Regions from separate parts of the Streptosporangium sp. NPDC049376 genome, predicted to be linked through region 3. Evidence: riboswitches for the same ligand, from Rfam matches in the RefSeq annotation. Region 3 holds a riboswitch; each other region holds the start of a gene.

Region 1 (5,561 bases), on a different contig from region 3:
GGTGAACGCCGGAAGCATCGGCATGCCCTACGGCCGCACCGGCGGTCACTGGCTGCTGCTGCGCGACGGCCAGGTCCAGATCCGCCGCACCCCGTTCGACCTCGACGACGCCGTGGAGTCCGTGGTGCGCAGGTCGGGCTACCACGACTGCCGCTCGTGGGCCGAGCACTACATCCACGCCGTCACGACGGACGCCGAGGCCGTCACCGCCTTCGGCCCGCGCGACGGCCGGGCGGCCTGCTGAACGCCCTCATCCGGCCGCTCAGGAGGCGGGAGTGGCCACCAGCCGGTCGCCGAGGGGGCTTCTGCGGTACAGGACGTGCCGCCCGTCACGGACCCGGGTGACCAGGCCGGTGCCGTACAGCACGCGCAGGTGCTGGGAGACGGCGCTCGGGGTCGCCCTCAGACGGCGGGCGAGTTCGACCGTCGACGACGGCTCCTCAAGCAGGCCGAGCAGCGTGGCCCCGGGCACGCCCAGCAGCGCCGCCAGGACGGTGGCGTCCGAGGGAACGCGAGCCCCGTACGCGGCCACGAGCCGGCGGCACGTCAGCGTCTACGAACGCGCCGGGTGAGCCGGGGCGGTCCGGTCACGCCGGCGTCCGGTCCGTGAGGAGGGCTGCGAGGGCGGCCAGGGCCTTGTCCGGGTCGGCGGGCCTGCGGCCCTGGGCCGTCTCGGCGTTGCCGCCGCCCCGGCCCTCGGGCAGCGCTCTGACCAGGTCAGCGGCGGCCAGTCCCCGGGTACGGCCCGCGGCGTTCACGGTGACCACGAGGGCCGTTCCTGACAGCACCGCGGCGACGCCCGGCCGGTCCTCGGGCAGCGCCGTGCCGACGCGCTCCGCCAGGAGGCGGGCGTCGGTCTCCGTGGTGCCGGTGGCCAGCAGGACGTCGCCGTGGACGGTCGCGGTCGCGGCGACCTGACCGGCCTCGACGGTCAGGAGCCGGTCGCGGAGCCTGGCCGTCTCACGTTCGCTCTCCCTGAGGCGTTCGGCGAGGGCGGCGACCCGGTCGGCGACCTCCGCGCGGGGGGCGTTGAACTGCTCGGCGATCCGGGAGACGAGGTCGCGCTCGCGGGCGAGGTAGCGGAAGGACTCGATGCCGGTGACGGCCTCGATGCGGCGCTGCCCCGAGCCGACCGACGACTCGGCGGTGACGGCGACGCCGCCGATCTGGGAGGAGCGGTCGACGTGGGTGCCGCCGCACAGCTCCCGTGACCAGGCGCCGCCGATCTCGACGACCCGGACGGTCTCGTCGTAGGTCTCGCCGAACAGCGCCAGCGCCCCGATCTCACGGGCCTCCCGAAGGGGCATGTGGCGCACCTCGACCGGCAGGTCCCCGCGGATCGCGACGTTGGCGGCGTCCTCGATCTCCCCGCGGGCTCCGGCGGGCAGGGCACCGCGCCAGGAGAAGTCCAGGCGCAGGTGGCCGGGCCGGTTGTAGGAGCCGGACTGCAGGGCGGCCGGGCCGAGCGTGGCGCGCAGCGCGGCGTGCACGACGTGGGTCGCCGAGTGGGCCTGGCGGGCGCCCGCGCGCCACTCGGGGTCGACCTGGGCGCGTACGGGCTGTCCCGGCGCCAGTTCCCCGTCCAGGACGCGCACCTGGTGCACGACCAGCCCGGGGACGGGGCGTTGCACGTCCAGCACCTCGGCGGACAGGCTCGGGCCGTGCAGGGTTCCCGCGTCGCTCTCCTGGCCGCCGGACTCGGCGTAGAACGGGGTGCGGTCGAGGACGACGCCGACGATCTGGCCCGCGACGACCGTGGCCACGGGCGCCCCGTCGCGGAGCACGGCCAGGACCGTCGAGTCGGTGGTCAGCGTCGTGTACGCCCGCCAGTCGGTGGGGCCGTGCTCGTCGAGGAGGGCGCGGTGCAGTCCGGTGTCGGCGTGGCCGGTCTTCCTGGCGCGGGTGTCCTCACGGGCGCGGCGCCGCTGCTCGGCCATCAGCTCCCTGAACCCGGTGACGTCCACGTCGAGGCCGTGTTCGGCGGCGATCTCGACGGTCAGGTCGATCGGGAAGCCGTAGGTGTCGTGCAGCTTGAAGGCCGTGGCCGCAGGCAGCCGTTCCCCGGTCCGGATGATGGCCCGGTCGAGCAGCGCGCTGCCCTGGCGCAGCGTCGAGCGGAAGGTCTCCTCCTCGCCGTAGGCGTAGGCCGAGATCCGGTCGAAGTCGGCGGCCAGCTCCGGGTAGGAGGGCGCCATGCAGTCGCGGGCCACCGGCAGCAGTTCGGGCAGGACCGGGTCCTCGTAGCCGAGCAGCCGGACGGCGCGGATCGCCCGGCGCAGGATCCGGCGCAGCACGTAGCCACGTCCCTCGTTGGAGGGGGTGACGCCGTCGCCGATCAGCATGAGCGCGGTGCGGACGTGGTCGGCGACGACCCGGAGCCGGACGTCGTCGGGGTGGCTCTCGGCCGCGGACGGCCCGGAGCGCACGCCGTACCTGGTTCCGGTCAGCGCCGCGGCGGCGTCCAGGACGGGCCGGGTCTCGTCGGTCTCGTAGAGGTTGTCGACGCCCTGGAGCAGCGCCGCCATGCGTTCCAGGCCCATGCCGGTGTCGATGTTGCGGGAGGGCAGCTCGCCGAGGATCGGGTAGTCCTCCTTGCCGACGCCCTCGCCCCGCTCGTATTGCATAAAAACGAGGTTCCAGAATTCGAGGTAACGGTCCTCGTCGACCTCGGGCCCGCCCTCTCGCCCATAGGCCGGGCCACGGTCGTAGTAGAGCTCGGAGCAGGGCCCGCACGGCCCGGGGACGCCCATGGACCAGAAGTTGTCGGCCTTGCCGCGCCGTACGATGCGGGCCTCCGGCAGGCCGATCACGTCCCGCCACAGGGCGTGGGCCTCGTCGTCGTCCAGGTAGACGGTGGCCCAGATCCGGTCGGGGTCGAGGCCGTAGCCTCCCTCGGCCCGAGGCTTGACCGTCAGGTCCCAGGCGAGCCTGATCGCCTCCTCCTTGAAGTAGTCGCCGAAGGAGAAGTTGCCGCTCATCTGGAAGAACGTGCCGTGCCTGGTGGTCTTGCCGACCTCGTCGATGTCGAGGGTGCGGATGCACTTCTGCACGCTGGCCGCCCGGGGGGACGGCGGTGTCCGCTGCCCGAGGAGATAGGGCTTGAACGGCACCATGCCCGCGTTGACGAACAGCAGCGTCGGGTCGTCGGCGGGCAGCGGCGCGCTGGCGGCCACGGTGTGCCCCGCCGCCGCGAAGTGCTCAAGGAACCGCCGTTTGACCTCCGCCGTCCGCACTTGCCCTCCCGAATGCCGCCAGTCTTTGCAATTGCAAATTTGTTGCAACAAGGCATCGTACAGCCGCCGGAACCGGAAGCCATCTTCAGCGCATCAACGGCTTCGTGCAATGATGACCGGCGAAGGCGAGCGCGGACGAGGAAGCCGGTGCGAATCCGGCGCGGTCCCGCCACTGTGATCGGCGAGCGGACCCCCACGAGGTCACCGCCCCCTGCGGGGTGGGAAGACGGGGGCGAGCATCGACCCGAGAGCCAGGAGACTCACGCGGTCGCCTCCTCGACGAACTGGGGCGGATCTCCCCGGAGAGGAGCGGGTCGGCCGATGGATGACCTCGCGTGGCGACGACCGCACGAGCCCTCCGCGCCGACGTGTGCCCGGAGACGACCTCCTGGCCGGTTCCGTGACCTTCCGGCAGGGCCGTCCCATGGTGCAGATCCCGTGAGAGGAACCGTCCGTGACGGTCAGACGTCCCCTGTCCCTGTTGCTCGCCCTGTCCTGTGCCATGCTCCTGGCCGGTTGCAGCGCCTCCTCCGGAGCCCCGGCTGAAGCCCCTGCCGGGGCCGTCGCGGGCTTCCCGGTCACCCTCGATGACTGCGGCGTCAGGACGACCTACGACCGCCCGCCGCGGCGGGCGGTCTCGCTCAACCAGCACGCGACCGAGGTGATGCTGGCGCTGGGACTGCAGGGGTCGATGGTCGGCACCGGATATCTCGACGACAAGGTCCTGCCCGAGTACCAGGCCGCCTACGACGGGGTGAAGGTGCTCTCCAGGCAGTACCCCTCCTACGAGGCGCTGCTGGCCGAGGAGCCCGACTTCGTCTACGGCGGTTTCTCCAGCGCCTTCGACGAGAAGGAGGGCCGCGGCCGCGACGCGCTGGGCAAGGCCGGGATCGACACCTACCTCAACGTCGAGCAGTGCCCGTCCGGCCCGGTGGACATGGACCTGATGGACCGGGAGATCCGCAACGTCGCCACGATCTTCGGCGTGCGCGAACGGGCCGAGGCGCTCATCACCCGGCTGCACGAGCCCCTGGCGCGGGTGAGGGAGAGGCTCGCCGACGTCGAGCCGGTCAGGTTGTTCGTCTACGACAGCGGCGACAAGACCGCCTTCACCGCCGGGGGCAAGGGCGTCGGCGACGAGATCATCACGCTGGCGGGCGCGCGGAACGTCTTCACCGACGTGGACAAGACGTGGGCCGACGTGTCGTTCGAGCAGGTCGCCGAGCGCGCGCCCGACTGGATCGTCGTCTACGACTACGGCGAGGAGAAGGTCGAGGACAAGAAGAGGTTCCTGCTGTCGAACCCGGCGCTCGCCGACGTTCCGGCGATCAGGCACAGGCGGTTCGCGGTGCTGCCGCTGTCGTCGGTCGTGCTCGGGGTCCGGGCGCCGTCGGCGGTTGAGTCGCTGGCCCGGCAGATCCACCCCGACCGGTTCGAGTGAGCGGCCTGACCGGGCTCTCCCGGACGACGCCCGTCACCCGGCGCCCCGGCCTGCCGTACCCGCTGACGCTCGCGCTGTGCGCGCTGCTGCTCGGCGGGGCGGTCACGGCGGGGGTCGCGGCCGGTTCGATCAGCCTGCCCGCCGAGCAGGTGTGGGGCATCCTGCTGCACCGCCTCCACCCCGCGCTGGCCGAACCGGTCTGGTCCCCGGTCAGGGAGACCGTCGTCATGGACGTACGGCTGCCGCGGGTGATCCTGGGCGGGGTCATCGGCGCCGGTCTCTCGGTCTGCGGGATGGCGTTGCAGGCGCTGGTGCGCAACCCGCTGGCCGATCCGATGCTGCTTGGCGTCTCCTCCGGCGCCAGTGTGGGCGCGGTGAGCGTGACGGTGTTCGGCCTGACCTTCCTCGGACCGTTCTCACTGCCGGTCGCCGCGTTCGCGGGGGCGCTGGCGGCGCTGGTCACGGTCTATTTCCTGGCCCGGTCCGGCGGGCGGATGACCACGGTACGGCTGGTGCTGGCCGGGGTGGCGACGGCCGAGGTGCTCTCGGCGGCGGCCAGCTTCCTGGTGGTGACCTCCGACGACCCGCACCGGGCCCAGTCGGCCGTCCGCTGGATGCTCGGCGGCGTCGCCGGGACGACGTGGACGACGGTGTGGGTGCCCGCGGCGGCCGTGACGGCGGGCACCGTCGTCCTGCTGGGCGTCTCGCGCCCGCTGAACCTGCTGCTGGCCGGGGAGGAGGCAGCCGCCTCCCTGGGGCTGGACGTGCACCGCTTCAGGACGGCGCTGTTCGTGCTGGTGGCGATGGTGATCGGCACCGTCGTCGCGGTCAGCGGGGCCATCGGGTTCGTCGGGCTGATCATGCCCCATGTGGTGCGGCTGCTCGTC
Region 2 (5,561 bases), on a different contig from region 3:
AGATCTCCGAGCAGCCGGAGACGGTCGCCAGGACGTTGCGCGGGCGCCTCGACGACCGCTTCCACATCGCCCATCTGGGCGGGCTCAACATGGACGCGCGGGAGAGCCGCTCCTTCCGCCGGGTGAAGATCATCGGATGCGGCTCGGCCTACTACTCGGGCCAGATCGGCGCCCAGCTCATCGAGGAGCTGGCGCGCATCCCGTCGGACGCCGAGCCCGCCAGCGAGTTCCGCTACCGCAGCCCGGTCGTCGAGCCGGACACCCTCTACGTGGCGATCAGCCAGTCGGGGGAGACCTACGACACCCTGGCCGCCGTCCAGGAGCTCAAGCGCAAGGGCGGCCGGGTGCTCGGCATCGTCAACACCGTCGGCAGCGCCATCGCCAGGGAGGTCGACGGCGGTCTCTACCTGCACGCGGGCCCCGAGGTCTCGGTGGCGAGCACCAAGGCCTTCACCTCGACCGCGGTCGCCTTCGCGCTGCTCGCCCTGCACCTGGGAAGGGTGCGCGACCTGTCGCCCGCCGACGGCCGGCGCATCGTGGAGGGCCTTCGCGCGCTGCCCGGCCAGATCGGGGAGATCCTCGCCCTCGAACCCCGGATCAAGGAGCTGGCCGGCAAGTACGCCGGCTCGCCGAGCATGATGTTCGTCGGCAGGGTCAGGGGATACCCGGTGGCCAGGGAGGGCGCGCAGAAGCTCAAGGAGGTCTCCTACGTGCACGCCGAGGCCTACCCGGCCAGCGAGCTCAAGCACGGGCCGCTGGCGCTGATCGGCCCGGAGATGCCGACCGTGGCGGTCGTCCCCGACGACGAGCTGCTGGACAAGAACCTCACCACGCTGGGGGAGATCCGCGCGCGCGGCGGGCGGGTGCTCATGGTCGGGCACCGCGAGGCCGATCCCCGGCTGGCCGACGACTGCCTGGTGGTGCCCAGGAACGAGATCGAGCTCGACCCGATCCTGCTGTCGATCCCGCTGCAGCTGTTCGCCTACCACGCGGCCGTCGCGCTCGGCCGCGACGTGGACAAGCCGCGCAACCTCGCCAAGAGCGTCACCGTGGAGTGAGCGCCTGATGCCCCAATTGCGGTGCAGAGAGTGACATATCTGCAACGTAGGGTATCGAGAGATCTGGGGGATCTCGGCGGAAGGGACGCTTATGCACCGTAGGCGATTCCTCGCGCTCGCGCTGGGGGTCATGGTCGCCGGGGGCTGCGGTGACATGGGAGGCCCCGGTGCGGGGTGGGCGCGCAGGCTGACCATCGTCGCGCCGGTCGTCCGCGGGCGGCGCTGGGACCAGGCCGCCCACGCGCTGGCCGCGATCCTGACCGGCGAGAGGATGGCCGGTGCGGTCGAGGTGAGCGGCGCGGGCGCCCAGGGGATGGCCGCCCTGACCGCGTTCGCCGCCGCCGTCGGGGGCCCCTTCGCGCGCGAGGGCCGGGTGTTCCTGGCGGGCGTGCCGATGCTGGCGGGCGGCGAGACCGCCGACGCGGACTCCGTGCTGGCGGCCTCGACCCCGCTGGCCAGGCTGGCCGGAGACTGGTCCGTCCTGGCCGTCTCCCCGAACTCCCTGCTGCGGACCTTCGAGGACTTCGTCGCGGCGCTGCGCCGCGACCCGGCGCGGCTGGTGGTCGGGGGAGGGGCCGGGGGCGGCTCCGACCACGTGCTCTACGGCATGATCGGCAAGTGCCTCGGCGTCGACGTCAGGCTGATGGAGTACGCGGGTTACCCGACCGAGTCGGAGGCCGTCGAGGCGCTGCACGAGGGGCGGGTGGCCGCGCTCCTCGGCTCGGCCGGCTCCCTCCTGCCGAAGATCGCCACGGGCCGGCTGATGCCGCTCGCGGTCTCCTCGGGGGAGCGGATCGACGGCATCGACGCGCCGACGCTGATGGAGCGGGAGGTGCGCCTGGAGTACGCCGACTGGTGCGGGGTGCTCGGTCCCCGGGCCATGAGCCCCGATGACCGGGACGGGGCGGTCGCCCTGTGCGACCGGATCGACGCCTCGCCCCGATGGCAGGCCGTGTGCGCGGCCAACGGCTGGCACCGGGCGTACCTGAGCGGTGACGACTTCCGCCGGTGGCTGGTCACGGAGACCCGCCGTACCCGCGCGGTGCTCAACGAGCTCGGGTTGCTGAGCATCCCCGACACAAACTGTTGGGGTGGTTGCGTCAGGCGGCACTAGATGTAGGATCCTGGTCGTCGCTGGTTCGCCCACGAGGGCGAGGCAACAGGGAACCCGGTGAGAGACCGGGACTGCCCCGCAGCGGTGAACGGGAACGAAAGCCGTCAACTGAGCACTGGGTGAACCACGCCCGGGAAGCGACGGCCGGTAGGAGCGCGCGTCACGCCCGTGAGTCCGAAGACCTGCCCGCGGTGTGTGGAGAGGGGACCGACCAGGTCCCCGCTCGGCACGAGAGTTGTCCAGGGCTTCGAGGGAGAGCCGCGGGACGAGGCGGTCCGGCGTGCCCGGGAGCCGCCCGTTGACGCGCGCCCTGCTCCGTGAGCCGTACGGGGATTACCTGCACGAGGGGTGGCACGTGACACAGACCTTGGCCGAGAAGGCGGAGAAGACCGGGCACTCGCCGGACGATCGCAGGCGGGCGATCGAGGAGGCCGCGGCCCGGGTGATCACCGACCCGGAGAACTCCAGAGCCGCCGCCAGGCTGCTGACCGGCCTGATCGCCGAGGAGGCCGCCGAGCACGGCGTCACGACCTTCTCCGAGTCGATCGCCGCGACCCACGGCGCGGGGCTCCTGCAGGACGGGCTGGCCGCCTTCGTCGCCGCCAACGCCGCCGCCCTCGACGCGCTGGTCGACCCGGCCGCCGACGACAGGTTCGAGTACTTCGGGCTGCGCACCGTCTACGACCGCTACCTGCTGCGCCACCCGAGCACCCGCAAGGTCCTCGAACGCCCCCAGCACTTCCTGCTGCGCGTGGCCTGCGGTCTGTCGGAGACGGTCGAGGAGGCCGCCGAACTGTACGGGCTCATGGCCACCCTGTCCTACCTGCCCAGTTCGCCCACCCTGTTCAACTCCGGTTCCCGCAGGCCCCAGCTGTCCTCCTGCTTCCTGCTCGACTCCCCGAGGGACGAGCTAGAGGCCATCTACCAGCGCTACGGCCAGGTCGCCCGCCTGTCGAAGTACGCCGGGGGCATCGGCATCGCCTGGACCCGGGTCCGCTCGCGCGGCTCGCTGATCCGCGGCACCAACGGCCACTCGAACGGCATCGTGCCGTGGCTGCGCACCCTCGACTCCAGCGTCGCCGCCGTCAACCAGGGCGGCCGTCGCAAGGGCGCGGCCTGCGTCTACCTGGAGCCCTGGCACGCCGACATCGAGGAGTTCCTCGAACTGCGCGACAACACCGGCGAGGAGGCGCGCCGTACGCACAACCTGAACCTCGCCAACTGGATCCCCGACGAGTTCATGCGGCGGGTCGAGGCCGACGAGATGTGGTCGCTGTTCGACCCCAAGGAGGTCCCGCACCTCACCGACCTGTACGGCGAGGCGTTCGAGGAGGCCTACCGCAGGGCGGAGGCCGAGGGCGGATTCGTCAGGCAGGTCCCGGCCCGCGCCCTGTACGGTCGCATGATGCGCACGCTCGCCCAGACCGGCAACGGCTGGATGACCTTCAAGGACGCCTCGAACCGGACCTCGAACCAGACGGCCCGTCCGGGCAACGTCATCCACCTGTCGAACCTGTGCACCGAGATCCTGGAGGTCACCAGCGACGCGGAGACCGCCGTCTGCAACCTCGGCTCGATCAACCTGGCGGCCCACCTCACCGCGGACGGTGTGGACTGGGAGCGGCTGCGCCGTACGGCTCGCACCGCGGTCAGGTTCCTGGACAGGACCATCGACCTGGGCTTCTACCCGACGCCCGAGGCCCGCGCGGCCAACGAGCGCTGGCGGCCCGTCGGGCTGGGCGTGATGGGGCTGGCCGACGTCTTCTTCGCGCTGCGGCTGCCGTTCGACTCGCCGCGGGCGCTTGAGCTGTCGACCCGGATCGCCGAGGAGATCGCGCTGGCCGCCTACGCCACCTCCAGCGACCTGGCCGCCGAGCGAGGGCGCCACCCCTCCTACGGGGACACCCGCGCCGCCGACGGCGTACTGCACCCCGACCACTACGGGGCCGCCCGTTCGGCGGAGTGGACGGCGCTCAGGGAGCGGATCGCCGTGACCGGCCTGCGCAACTCGCTGATGATCGCGATCGCCCCCACGGCCACCATCGCCTCCATCGCGGGCTGCTACGAGTGCATCGAGCCCCAGGTGTCGAACGTCTTCAAGCGCGAGACCCTCTCCGGGGAGTTCCTCCAGGTCAACCGCTATCTGGTCGCCGACCTCACGGCCCGGGGCCTGTGGACCCCGCAGATCAGGGACGCGATCAAGCGGGCGGACGGCTCGATCCAGGACGTCCCGGGCATCCCCGACGACCTCAGGACGCTCTACCGGACCGCGTGGGAGCTGCCGCAGAAGGCGCTGATCGACCTGGCCGCGGCGCGCGCGCCGTACATCGACCAGTCGCAGTCGCTCAACCTGTTCATGGCGACCCCGACCATCGGCAAGCTCTCCTCGATGTACGCCTACGCCTGGCGCTCGGGCCTGAAGACCACCTACTACCTGCGCTCCCGTCCGGCCACCCGCATCGCGCAGACCACCGTGTCAGCCGCTGTGTCAGCCACTGTGCCGGCCGCTGTGCCGGCCACCGCGGCACAGTCGCTCCCCGAGCAGGACGTGATCGCCTGCTCGCTGGAGAACCCCGAGTACTGCGACGCCTGCCAGTAGGCCCCGTGACCCAAGCCGAAAGGTCATTCTCCGAATGCTGCTCGACCCCGGTATGAACCTCACCCTGCGCCCCATGCGCTACCCGGACTTCTACGAACGCTACCGGGCGGCCATCCGCAACACCTGGACCGTCGAGGAGGTGGACCTCAACTCCGACGTGGCGGACCTGGCCAGGATGACGCCGGAGGAGCGCCACCTGATCAACCGTCTCGTCGCGTTCTTCGCGACCGGTGACTCGATCGTGGCCAACAACCTGGTGCTCAACCTCTACCAGCACGTCAACGCCCCCGAGGCGCGCCTGTACCTCAGCAGGCAGCTCTACGAGGAGGCGGTGCACGTCCAGTTCTACCTGACGCTGCTCGACACCTACCTGCCCGACCACGAGGAGCGGGCCAGGGCCTTCGCCGCGATCGAGCACATCCCCTCGATCAGGGACAAGGCCGAGTTCTGCTTCCGGTGGATCGACTCGCTCGGCGGGCTGACCAGCCTGCGGACGCGGGACGACCGGCGGGCGTTCCTGCTCAACCTGATCTGCTTCGCCGCGTGCATCGAGGGCCTGTTCTTCTACGGGGCCTTCGCCTACGTCTACTGGTTCCGCTCGCGGGGCCTGCTCGGCGGCCTGGCCACCGGGACCAACTGGGTCTTCCGCGACGAGTCCATGCACATGGAGTTCGCCTTCTCCGTGGTGGACACCGTACGGGCCGAGGAACCCGGCCTGTTCGACGACGAGCTCGGCGTCCAGGTCACCCGGATGCTGGAGGAGGCGGTCGCGGCGGAGCTGGCCTTCGCC
Region 3 (5,561 bases):
GCCGTCCGGGCAGCCGGGGTCCGGGGCGGCGGGGTCACAGGAGAAGCGGCAGCCACGCACCACCTCGACGGGCGGGAGCAGCGCCGCGAGCGCCCGCACGATCGTGGACTTGGCCGTGCCCTTCTCCCCTCTGACCAGGACTCCGCCGACACCGGGGGAGACGGCGTTCAGGATCAGGGCGAGCTTGAGGTCCTCCGACCCCACGATCGCGGTGAAGGGATAGCGCAGGTCGCGCACCTTGACTGCCTCCTCGGCTCTCGTCATACGGGGTAACTCAGCCGCCAGCGTCCGCCCCGCCCGGTGAGCGTCACCAGGGCGAGGGGCGCGACGTCGACGCGCCAGAAGGCATGGGCCGGGGCGCCGAGGGCGTGCACGACCGCGGCCCTGACCACCGGGGCGTGGGTGACGGCGACCGTCCGCCCCGGGCCGAGGACCGCGAGCCAGGCCGCGACCCGGCCGACGAGTCCGGTGATCGGCTCCCCGCCGTGGGGGGCCGCCGCCGGGTCGGTGAGCCAGGCCGCGAGTCCTTCGGGATCGGCCGCCTCGACCTCGGCCAGCGTCATGCCGCGCCAGCGCCCGTAGTCGCAGTCGGCGAGCGACGGCTCCGGCCCGGCACGCAGGCCGAGCGCCTCGGCCGTCTGCGCGCAACGCAGCTCGGCTCCGCGGACGGCCCGGCCCGGACCGATCCGCGGGGCCAGCGCCCGGGCGCGGCGCAGGCCGTTCCCGTCGAGCGGCTCGTCTCCGGGAAAGGCCGCCCGTGCCGTCGCCCGTGTCGAGGCGTGACAGACCAGCAGCAGGCGCGCGACCCCCGAGGGGGCCGTCACGCCGGGCTGCGCCTGCGCGCGGCGAAGGCGAACAGGGCTCCTACGCCCAGCCAGAACACCGCCTGTGTCCCGAGGGAGGCCAGGCGGAAGTCCCACAGGAGACCGGCGGGGAACCCCTCGGGCACCTCGTCGATCCCGGGCAGCAGGATCCAGGCCGCCGCGACCGGCACCAGCAGCGCCGCGCCGCCCGCGAGCCAGCGCGGCCACGCCTCCTCGGAGGAGACGTAGCGGTGCGCGGCCGCCGCGGCGCCGACGGAGAGGATGCCGATGGCGACGGCGACCAGGTAGAGCACCGTGCGCTGGTTGATCGTCTCCGGGTCACCGACGGCCGGTGGGTTGGCGGGATATTTCACGAAAGGGATAAGGACGATCGCGACGAACGCCGCCGCCGCGAGGGAGACCGCCAGCAGCGGTTCCGATCTCGGGCCGACCCGGCCGCGCACGCCCGCGTACACGAGGGCGAACAGGCCCCCGAGAGCCAGGCCGTACAGGGCCAGGGCGAGGAAGAGGCCGAAGCGCTGGCCGTTCCTGCTGACCGGCGCCTCCTCCCCGTGGGAGTGGGCGGGCTCGGCCGCCTCGTGACTGTGGGCACCGGTACCGGAGGAGGCCGCCGCGGCCTCCTCCAGCGCGATGGCCCGCTCGACGCGGGGTTCGCCCACGGTGTAGGCGAACACCCCGGCGAGCAGTCCTGCGAGAAGGCCGACGAGCATGCCTCTGACGATGAGTTTGGTGATCACGTGTGGCTCGGTGCGCTCAGTGGCAGGGAACACCGAGCAGGTGACGCCCGTCGTGCATGAGTTCGTGCAGGTAGTTACCGGCCTGCGAGATCGCGCCCTGGTCGAAGGCGACCAGGTAGGCGAGGAGCAGCAGCACCGGTACGGCGAGAAGCCAGCGGGTGAGCGAACCGAGCGGGATGGGCTTGACCGGCGGAGCAGAGATCTGGCTCACGGCCACCTCCTTCAGGGGATTGACGCGCCCCTTTTCGTAGGTCGGTGGCGGCCGAGTGACCTGGCTCCCCGCCCTCTCGGGCCGGTTACAGTGGCGCGACCGCACCGGAATCTCACCGGATTTCCCTCGCACCGCCACAAAACACCCGGAATGTATACCGGTTCACAGCGTCCGTCAATCCATGCAATAGCGGACACAAAGCCATAAACCGCGCGGGCGGGAGCACCCGCCCGCACGGGAGGTCACTGATCGCCGGTGAGAGCGGTGACCAGGTCGGCGGCGGTGCGACAGCGGTCGAACAGCTCTCCGACATGGGCCTTCGTACCGCGCAGCGGCTCCATGGTCGGAACGCGCTGCAGGGACTCCCTGCCCGGGATGTCGAAGATGACCGAGTCCCAGGACGCGGCGGCGACCGACTCGCTGAACTGGCTCAGGCAACGACCCCTGAAGTAGGCCCGCGTGTCGCTCGGCGGCGCCTCGATGGCCCGCCGCACCTCGTCCTCGGTCACCAGGCGCTGCATCCTGCCCCGGGCGACCAGCCGGTTGTACAGGCCGCGCTCGGGGCGGATGTCGGAGTACTGCAGGTCCACCAGCTGCAGTCGCGGGTGGGACCAGGCCAGGCCGTCACGGGTACGGTAGCCCTCCAGCAGTTCGAGCTTGGCCACCCAGTCGAGCTCCCGCGACAGCTGCATCGGGTCCTCGGCCAGACGGGTCAGGACGGACTCCCAGCGGTCGAGGACGTCCTTGGTGATCTCGTCGACGCCGTTCCCGCTGCGCTCCTCGGCGTACTTGCGGGCCAGCTCCAGATACTCCATCTGCAGCTGCACCGCGGTGAGCCTGCGGCCGTCGCGCATCGCGATCTCGTACTTCAGCGTGGGGTCGTGGGAGACCGCGCGCAGCGCCTGGACCGGGTTGTCGACCGCGAGGTCACGGGTGAAGTAGCCGTCCTCGATCATGGCGAGGACCAGCGCGGTCGAGCCCAGCTTCAGGTAGGTCGAGATCTCCGACATGTTGGCGTCGCCGATGATGACGTGCAGCCTGCGGTACTTCTCCGGGTCGGCGTGCGGCTCGTCCCTGGTGTTGATGATCGGCCGCTTGAGCGTGGTCTCCAGGCCGACCTCGACCTCGAAGAAGTCGGCACGCTGACTGATCTGGAAGCCCTCGCCCCGGGAGTCCTGGCCGATGCCGACCCTGCCGGCACCGACGACGACCTGCCGGGAGACGAAGAACGGGGTCAGATACCTGACGATGTCTGCGAACGGCGTGGCGCGCCGCATCAGGTAGTTCTCGTGGCAGCCGTAGGAGGCGCCCTTGTTGTCGGTGTTGTTCTTGTAGAGCTGGATCGGAGCGTTGGCGGGGACGGCCGAGGCGCGCGTCGCGGCGTCGTGCATGACGCGCTCCCCCGCCTTGTCCCAGATCACCGCGGCTCGTGGATTGGTGCATTCGGGAGTCGAGTATTCGGGATGGGCGTGATCCACGTACAGCCGGGCCCCGTTGGTGAGGATCACGTTGGCCAGGCCCAGATCCTCGTCCGTGAGCTGGCTCTGGTCGGCCACCTCCCTGGACAGGTCGAAGCCCCGGGCGTCGCGCAGAGGGTTCTCCTCCTCGAAGTCCCAGCGTGCCCGCCTGGCCCTGGCCGCCGAGGCCGCCAGATAGGCGTTCACCACCTGGGAGGAGGTCACCATCGCGTTGGCCCCCGGCTGTCCGGGCACGGAGATGCCGTATTCGGTCTCGATGCCCATCACCCGCCGTACCGTCATGCGCACCCTCTGTTCATCCAGGACGACTACTCCGCCGTATATATCCCCGACCCTAGACCCTTCACTATCCCCGGTGACCAGACAGTTATGGCACAGAGGCCTTTTCTGAGGCGTTTTCTCCCGAGGCCCCCGGAGCGGGAACCGCTCCCCCGCCGGGACCGCGTCCGTGCCTCCCCTGTGGTACGGCCGCCCGCCGCCGCCTGGCCTTGACGAACTCCTGGATGGGCCGCTCGACGAGCCGGTGGACCAGGTAGGACAGCACCAGCGTGACCAGCACGGTGACCGCGACGGTCAGCCAGGGCGCGAGCGTGTCGCGCAGGACGGGCACGAGCACGGCGGCGACCGTCGAGTGGAACAGGTAGAGGGGGTAGGTCAGCGCGCCGAGCACGACCAGCCCGCGCCAGCGCAGCCAGCCGAGGGCGCCCAGCGCCACCAGCGCCATGAGCACGTAGAAGATCACGACGGTCACGACGACCGCCCAGCCGGGCACCGGCATCGCGGCGTAGCCCACCGCGTCGATGCGGCCCTCGACCCTGGCCAGGGCCGCGTAGACCGCCAGCCCGCCGCTGAGCCCGGCCACGCACCACAGCACCGGCCTGGGGCCGTGCTTGGTCATGAGGAAGAAGGCCATGCCGCCGACGAAGTACGCCGCGTACTTCGGCATCACGATCAGCTGTACCCACTCGTTCTCGTTGCCGGTGAAGATCCCGGCCGCCAGCAGCCACACGCCCATGAAGACCAGGCAGCGGGTGAACGTCACCCCGACGATCACCAGGATCGAGATCAGCAGGTAGAAGCGAAGCTCGGCCCAGAGCGACCAGTAGACGCCGTTGGCGTCGGTCAGGCCGAAGGCGCGCTGGAACATGGTCAGGTTGACCAGGTAGTCACGCAGGCCGAGCTTGGGGTCCAGGGCGGTGGCCGCGCCCAGGCCGTAGACGGCCGCGACGACGCCCACGCTGATCCAGTAGGCGGGAAAGAGCCGCACCAGGCGTGACAGGGCGAAGGCGCCCAGCCCTCGCCCCCAGACGCTCATCAGGATCACGAAGCCGCTGATCATGAAGAACAGCTCGACGCCGAGGATGCCCAGGCCCGCCGGGGTGGCCGTCTCCGGGAACAACTTCGCCGGACGCTCCCCCCAGACCGAGGCGAAGGCGATGAGGTAGTGGAAGGCGACGACCCCGACGGCGGCGAGGAAACGCAGGAGGTCGAGTTCGGCGAGGCGGCCGGTTCCCTTTGCGGCCGTGCCGGTCATGTGCCCGCCGGGGCGAAGTGTTCACGCACGCCACTTGGACGGTGTTTCGATCAACCGGGTTCCCTCGGCCCGGATCTTGTTCCCGCTGTTTTCCGTGACCCGCCTTCCGGGCCTCGCGGCGGTTTTCCGAGGGCCCGTGGAGGGGACACGCGAAGGCGGCGCGCGCCCTCGGAGGGCACGCGCCGCCTTGGTGGTGCTTCTACAGGTACTGACCGGTGTTGGCGACCGTGTCGATGGACCGGCCCGCCTCGGTGCCCTGCTTGCCCGTCACGAGGGTGCGGATGTAGACGATCCGCTCGCCCTTCTTGCCGGAGATGCGGGCCCAGTCGTCGGGGTTGGTGGTGTTGGGCAGGTCCTCGTTCTCGGAGAACTCGTCCACGCAGGCCGCCAGCAGGTGCTGGATCCGCAGCCCCTTCTGCCCGGTGTCCAGGAACTGCTTGATGGCCATCTTCTTGCCGCGGTCCACGATGTTCTGGATCATCGCGCCGGAGTTGAAGTCCTTGAAGTACAGGACCTCCTTGTCACCGTTGGCGTAGGTCACCTCAAGGAAGCGGTTCTCCTCGCTCTCGGCGTACATCCGCTCGACCACCCGCTGGATCATCGCCGAGATCGTGCCGCCACGGCTTTCACCGTGCTCGGCAAGGTCGTCGGTGTGCAGCGGAAGGTCCTCGATGAGGTACTTCGAGAAGATGTCCCTGGCCGCCTCGGCGTCCGGCCGCTCGATCTTGATCTTGACGTCCAGACGGCCGGGCCGCAGGATCGCCGGGTCGATCATGT
Region 4 (5,561 bases), on a different contig from region 3:
GACGATCGACGAGGCCTACCGGCGGGCGACGGTCAGGGAGACGTGGCGGCCGGGTGACGTCCTGATCGTGGACAACATCCTGTCGGCGCACGCCCGTGAGGCGTTCCGGGGCGGCCGCAGGATCGTGGTCGCGATGGGTGACCCGGTCGCCCTGGACGACTGCGCGCCGACGGTCCCGCCGCTGGGCGGCTTCGCGGCCCCGGCGGCCGGACCGGCGAAGAGGCGCCGCTGGTTCGGCCGCCGTTCCTGACTCCTCGGGAGGGGACCGGTCAGGCGCCGTCCTCCAGGTCCCCCTCCGATGCGAGGTAGACCTCCCGCAGCTCGCGCAGGACGTCCGGGTCGGGGTGTTCCCACATGCCCCGGCCCGCCGCCTCAAGCAGGCGTTCGGCGATGCCGTGCAACGCCCACGGGTTGGACTCGGACAGGAACGCCCGGTTCTCCGGGTCGAGCACGTAGGTCGCGGCGAGCTTGTCGTACATCCAGTCGGCCACGACCCCGGTGGTGGCGTCGTAGCCGAACAGGTAGTCGACGGTCGCGGCCAGCTCGAAGGCGCCCTTGTAGCCGTGCCTGCGCATGGCGGCCAGCCAGCGCGGGTTGACCACCCGGGCGCGGAAGATCCTGGAGGTCTCCTCGGACAGGGTCCTGGTGCGGACCGCGTCGGGGCGGGTGCTGTCGCCGACGTAGGCGGCGGGGGCCCTGCCGGTGAGCGCCCTGACGGTGGCGACCATGCCGCCGTGGTACTGGAAGTAGTCGTCGGAGTCGGCGATGTCGTGCTCGCGGGTGTCGACGTTCTTGGCCGCGACCGCGATCCGCCGGTAGGCGGCCTCCATGTCCTGCCTGGCCGGGACCCCCTCGACACCTCTTCCGTAGGCGAAGCCGCCCCACACGGCGTACACCTCGGCCAGGTCGGCGTCGTCGCGCCAGTTGCGGCTGTCGATCAGCGGCAGCAGCCCGGCGCCGTACGCCCCGGGACGGGAGCCGAAGATGCGCATGGTCGCCCTGCGCTCGTCGCCGTGCTCACGGGTGTCGGCCAGCACGTGCGCCCTGACGTAGTTGTCCTCGTCCGGTTCGTCCAGCCCGGCGGCCAGCCGTACGGCGTCGTCGAGCAGGGCGACCACGTGCGGGAAGGCGTCCCTGAAGAAGCCGCTGATGCGGACGGTCACGTCGATCCTGGGCCTGCCCAGTTCCCCGGCGGGGATCGCCTCAAGGCCGGTGACCCGCCGCGACGCCTCGTCCCACACCGGGCGCACGCCCAGCAGCGCCAGCACCTCGGCCACGTCGTCCCCTGCGGTGCGCATGGCGCTGGTGCCCCACACCGACAGGCCGACCGAGCGCGGCCAGTCGCCGTGCTCGGAGCGGTAGCGTTCGAGGAGTGATTCGGCCATCGCCTGCCCGGTCTCCCAGGCCAGCCTGCTCGGCACGGCCTTCGGGTCGACCGAGTAGAAGTTACGGCCGGTCGGCAGCACGTTGACCAGCCCGCGCAGCGGCGACCCGCTCGGTCCCGCCGGGACGTAGCCGCCGTCGAGGGCGTGCAGGATCGCGCCGATCTCGTCCACGGTGCGCGCCAGCCTGGGGACGACCTCCTCGGCCGCGAACCGCAGGACACGCCCGACCTGCTCCCGGTCGCCGCCCGTCACGGACGCGGCGACCTCGGCCGCGGCGGCCGGGTCCCAGCCGCGTTCCTCCATCGCCTCGACCAGTGACCTGGCCTCGGCCTCCGCCTCGTCGACGCCCAGGCGCCCGGCGGTGCCGTCCTCACGCAGGCCGAGCGCCTCGCGCAGGCCGGGCAGCGCCATGCCGCCCGCCCACATCTGGCGGGCGCGCAGGATGGCCAGCACCAGGTCGACGCGGACGGCGCCCTGCGGGGCCGCGCCGAGCACGTGCAGGCCGTCGCGGATCTGGACGTCCTTGACCTCGCACAGCCAGCCGTCCACGTGCAGCAGGAAGTCGTCGAACTCGGCGTCGTGCGGACGGTCCTCGATGCCGAGGTCGTGGTCGAGCCTGGCGGCCTGGATCAGCGTCCAGATCTGCGCCCGGATCGCGGGCAGCTTGGCCGGGTCCATCGCGGCGATGGAGGCGTGCTCGTCGAGGAGCTGTTCAAGCCTGGCCATGTCGCCGTAGATGTCGGCGCGGGCCATCGGCGGGACGAGGTGGTCGACCAGCGTGGCGTGGGCGCGGCGCTTGGCCTGGGTGCCCTCGCCGGGGTCGTTGACCAGGAACGGGTAGATCAGCGGCAGGTCCCCGAGGGCGGCGTCGGGGCCGCAGGAGGCCGACAGGCCCGCCGACTTGCCGGGCAGCCACTCCAGGTTGCCGTGCTTGCCGACGTGCACCACGGCGTGCGCGCCGAAGCCGTCGGACAGCCAGCGGTAGGCGGCCAGGTAGTGGTGGCTGGGCGGCAGGTCGGGGTCGTGGTAGATGGCGATGGGGTTCTCGCCGAACCCCCGGGGCGGCTGCACCATGACGACGACGTTGCCCGCGCGCAGCGCGGCCAGCACGATCTCACCGTCCGGATCGGCGGAGGTGTCGACGAACAGTTCACCGGGCGGAGGTCCCCAGTGCTCCTCGACCGAGGCCCGCAGGTCCTCGGGCAGCGTGGCGAACCACGCGGCGTACCGGGAGGCCTTGATCCGCACCGGGTTGCCCGCGAGCCGTTCCTCGGTGAGCCAATCAAGGTCCTGGCCTCCGGCGGCGATGAGGGCGTGGATCAGCGCGTCGCCGTCCTGCCCGGTGACGCCGGGCAGTTCGTCCTCGGCGCCGATGTCGTAGCCGTGCTCGCGCATCGCGGCAAGCAGCCGCACCAGGCTCGCCGGGGTGTCGAGGCCGACGGCGTTGCCGATCCTGGAGTGCTTGGTCGGGTAGGCCGACAGCATCAGCACGATCCGCCGCTCGGCGGGCGGGACGTGCCGCAGGACGGCGTGCCGTACGGCGATGCCCGCCACGCGGGAGGCCCGCTCGGGGTCGGCGACGTAGACGGTCAGGCCGTCCCCGTCGATCTCCTTGAAGGAGAACGGCACCGTGATGATCCGCCCGTCGAACTCGGGGATCGCCACCTGGGTCGCCGCGTCGAGCGGGGAGAGGCCGTCGTCGTTGGCCTCCCAGGCGGCCCTGCCGCCGGTCAGGCACAGGCCCTGCAGGATCGGCACGTCGAGTTCGGCGAGCGCGCCGACGTCCCAGGCCTCGTCGTCGCCGCCCGCGGACGCGGTGGCCGGGCGGGTACCGCCCGCGGCCAGCACGGTCACCACCAGGGCGTCGACCGTGCCCAGGGTGTCGAGCAGGCCCTGCTCGGCGCTGCGCAGGGAGGCGCAGTAGACGGGCAGCGCGCGGGCGCCCGCGTCCTCGATCGCGGCGCAGAGCGTCTCGACGAAGGCGGTGTTGCCCGCGACGTGGTGGGCGCGGTAGTAGAGCACGCCGACGACCGGGCCCTCCTCGCGGCGCGCCCGGCGTTCGAGCACGCCCCAGGCGGGCGTCGGGGCGGGCGGGGCGAAGCCGTGGCCGGTCAGCAGCAGCGTGTCCGACAGGAAGCGGCCCAGTTCGGCGAGGTTGGCGGCCCCGCCGTGGGCGAGGTAGGCGTGCGCCTCGGCGCACACCCCGCCGGGCACGGTCGACAGTTCCATCAGCTCGGCGTCCGGCGCCTGCTCGCCGCCGAGCACGACGACGGGCAGCGGCCCGGCGAGCAGGGCGTCCAGGCCCTCCTCCCAGGCGCGGCGCCCGCCGAGCAGCCGTACGACGACCAGGTCGGCGCCCTCGACGAGGGGAGGCAGGTCCCCCGCGGTGAGCCTGGCGGGATTGCCGAGCCGGTAGTCCGCGCCGCTGGCGCGGGCGCTGAGCAGGTCGGTGTCGGAGGTGGAGAGCAGGAGGATCATTCGCCACGCTCCCCGGCGGGGAGCGGCGCGGCCGTGAACGGCGGTGCGGGCTTGCGGCTGGGGAACGGCGAACAGCGCACAGGGCTTTCCTCCCTCGGGGTCCTCGCCCCGGGTCGTCGTCGGCTACGACGGCTGGAGTCTCCTGGCTCCCGGATCGATGCTCCCCCCGGCCTTCCCGCCCGTTGCCGGACCGTGGCTGGATGGGGTTCGCTCCCCGGTTACAGTGGCGGGACCGCGCCGGATTCACACCGGCTTCCTCCCTTTTGCCGTCGCCAACGATGAGACTACGGCAGCGAGGTCCCCGCAAGAAACTGGAGTTACCATCCTCAGCGTGTCAAAAGGTCACTTCTCCGGACGATCTCATCCCGACGCGTGCCCGGGGGCGCTCCAGGTGCATTCCGCGGCCGACGGCGGCCTGGCGCGCGTCAGGGTGCCCGGAGGGCGCCTGACGGCCCCGCAGCTGCGCGAGCTGGCCTCGGCCGCCGAGACCTGCGGCAACGGCGTCGTCGAGCTGACCTCCCGGGCGAACGTCCAGGTGCGCGGACTGGGCGCCGGGGACGACTTCGCGGCCCGCATGGCACAGGCGGGGCTGCTGCCCTCGGCCACCCACGAACGGGTCCGCAACGTCCTGGCCTCACCGCTGAGCGGCCTCGACGGCCGGGGGATTCTCGACGTGGGACCGCTGACCCGTGAGCTCGACCTGCGCCTGTGCGGCACGCCCGCGCTCGCCGGCCTGCCGGGGCGGTTCCTGTTCGCGCTCGACGACGGCCGGGGCGACGTGGCCTGGCTCGGGGCGGACGCCGCGATCCTGCCGACCGGCCCCGGCGAGGTGGCGTTGCTGCTGGCCGAGACCGACAGCGGCCTGCGGATGCCGCCGGAGTCGGCGGTCGCCGCGCTGCTGACCGCCGCCGAGGCGTTCCTGGCCGAGCCCGGGGTGCGGGAGGGCCGTGTGTGGCGGATCGGCGAACTGCCCGGCTGCGCGGAGCGCGTCGCCGCCCGGGTCGCGGCCGCCCTGGAGACGACCTCCGCCCCCGTACGGCGGGCCCCCGTCCCGGCGCCCTCCCACGGTCCCGTCGGGGCCGTCGAACAGCCCTCAGGCCTGAACACGCTCGGCGTCACGGTGCCGCTGGGGCGGCTGACCTCCGCCCAGGCCGCCCTGCTGGCCAGCCTGGCCGTCGAGGAGGTACGGCTGACGCCGTGGCGCGGCGTCGTCCTGCCCGGCCTGTCCCCGGCCGCTCTCTCCGAGGTCGCCGGGCGGCTCGTCGCCGCCGGGCTGGTCCTCGACCCGGCCTCGCCGTGGACGGGCGTGACGGCCTGCGCGGGACGGCCCGGCTGCGCGAAGTCACTGGCCGACGTGCGGGCCGACGCCGCCCGCTGGATCGCGGCCGAGAGCGACCCGCCCTCGGCCGTCCCCGCCCGCCCCGGTACGCTCCCGGTGCACTGGGCGGGCTGCGAACGACGTTGCGGCCGCCCGCGAGGACGGGCCGTCGACGTGGTCGCGACCACGACCGGCTACCGGGTCCTCCTGGAGGACAGCGGCTTGGACAGCGGCCCGGAAAGCGGCCTGAACTGCGCGGACACCGAGGAGACCACGGCCGCCGTGGCGGCTCTGAGAGGGGAAACGTGACCGACTACGTCCGGGACGGCGCGGAGATCTACCGGCGTTCCTTCGCCACCATCCGCGCCGAGAGCGACCTG

What was found. A riboswitch is a leader RNA that binds a small molecule or an ion and turns the genes downstream of it on or off. The one in region 3 is predicted to bind cobalamin.
Region 1: linked by a shared signal. The riboswitch ahead of ACIBVQ_RS21615 (ABC transporter substrate-binding protein) and the one ahead of ACIBVQ_RS30520 (CbtB domain-containing protein) in region 3 are both predicted to bind cobalamin.
Region 2: linked by a shared signal. The riboswitch ahead of ACIBVQ_RS30715 (ribonucleoside-diphosphate reductase subunit alpha) and the one ahead of ACIBVQ_RS30520 (CbtB domain-containing protein) in region 3 are both predicted to bind cobalamin.
Region 4: linked by a shared signal. The riboswitch ahead of cobN (cobaltochelatase subunit CobN) and the one ahead of ACIBVQ_RS30520 (CbtB domain-containing protein) in region 3 are both predicted to bind cobalamin.

Annotation. Positions count from the first base shown of each region.
Region 1 covers NZ_JBITMT010000008.1:136,283-141,843, reverse strand. Annotated here, with positions in the region: gene ACIBVQ_RS21630 (metallophosphoesterase family protein) at 1-244, shown strand, start outside; gene ACIBVQ_RS21625 (ArsR/SmtB family transcription factor) at 263-532, opposite strand; gene alaS (alanine--tRNA ligase) at 588-3,233, opposite strand; cobalamin riboswitch at 3,369-3,495, shown strand; gene ACIBVQ_RS21615 (ABC transporter substrate-binding protein) at 3,688-4,674, shown strand; gene ACIBVQ_RS21610 (FecCD family ABC transporter permease) at 4,671-5,561, shown strand, end outside.
Region 2 covers NZ_JBITMT010000016.1:21,674-27,234, forward strand. Annotated here, with positions in the region: gene glmS (glutamine--fructose-6-phosphate transaminase (isomerizing)) at 1-1,058, shown strand, start outside; gene ACIBVQ_RS30710 (Bug family tripartite tricarboxylate transporter substrate binding protein) at 1,150-2,172, shown strand; cobalamin riboswitch at 2,177-2,377, shown strand; gene ACIBVQ_RS30715 (ribonucleoside-diphosphate reductase subunit alpha) at 2,528-4,771, shown strand; gene ACIBVQ_RS30720 (ribonucleotide-diphosphate reductase subunit beta) at 4,806-5,561, shown strand, end outside.
Region 3 covers NZ_JBITMT010000015.1:156,669-162,229, reverse strand. Annotated here, with positions in the region: gene ACIBVQ_RS30535 (putative cobaltochelatase) at 1-264, opposite strand, end outside; gene ACIBVQ_RS30530 (histidine phosphatase family protein) at 261-824, opposite strand; gene ACIBVQ_RS30525 (CbtA family protein) at 821-1,561, opposite strand; gene ACIBVQ_RS30520 (CbtB domain-containing protein) at 1,578-1,772, opposite strand; cobalamin riboswitch at 1,804-1,923, opposite strand; gene dop (depupylase/deamidase Dop) at 2,015-3,532, opposite strand; gene ACIBVQ_RS30510 (acyltransferase family protein) at 3,618-4,784, opposite strand; gene arc (proteasome ATPase) at 4,984-5,561, opposite strand, start outside.
Region 4 covers NZ_JBITMT010000034.1:7,564-13,124, forward strand. Annotated here, with positions in the region: gene ACIBVQ_RS39030 (TauD/TfdA family dioxygenase) at 1-250, shown strand, start outside; gene cobN (cobaltochelatase subunit CobN) at 270-3,863, opposite strand; cobalamin riboswitch at 3,980-4,183, opposite strand; gene cobG (precorrin-3B synthase) at 4,195-5,490, shown strand; gene ACIBVQ_RS39045 (precorrin-8X methylmutase) at 5,487-5,561, shown strand, end outside.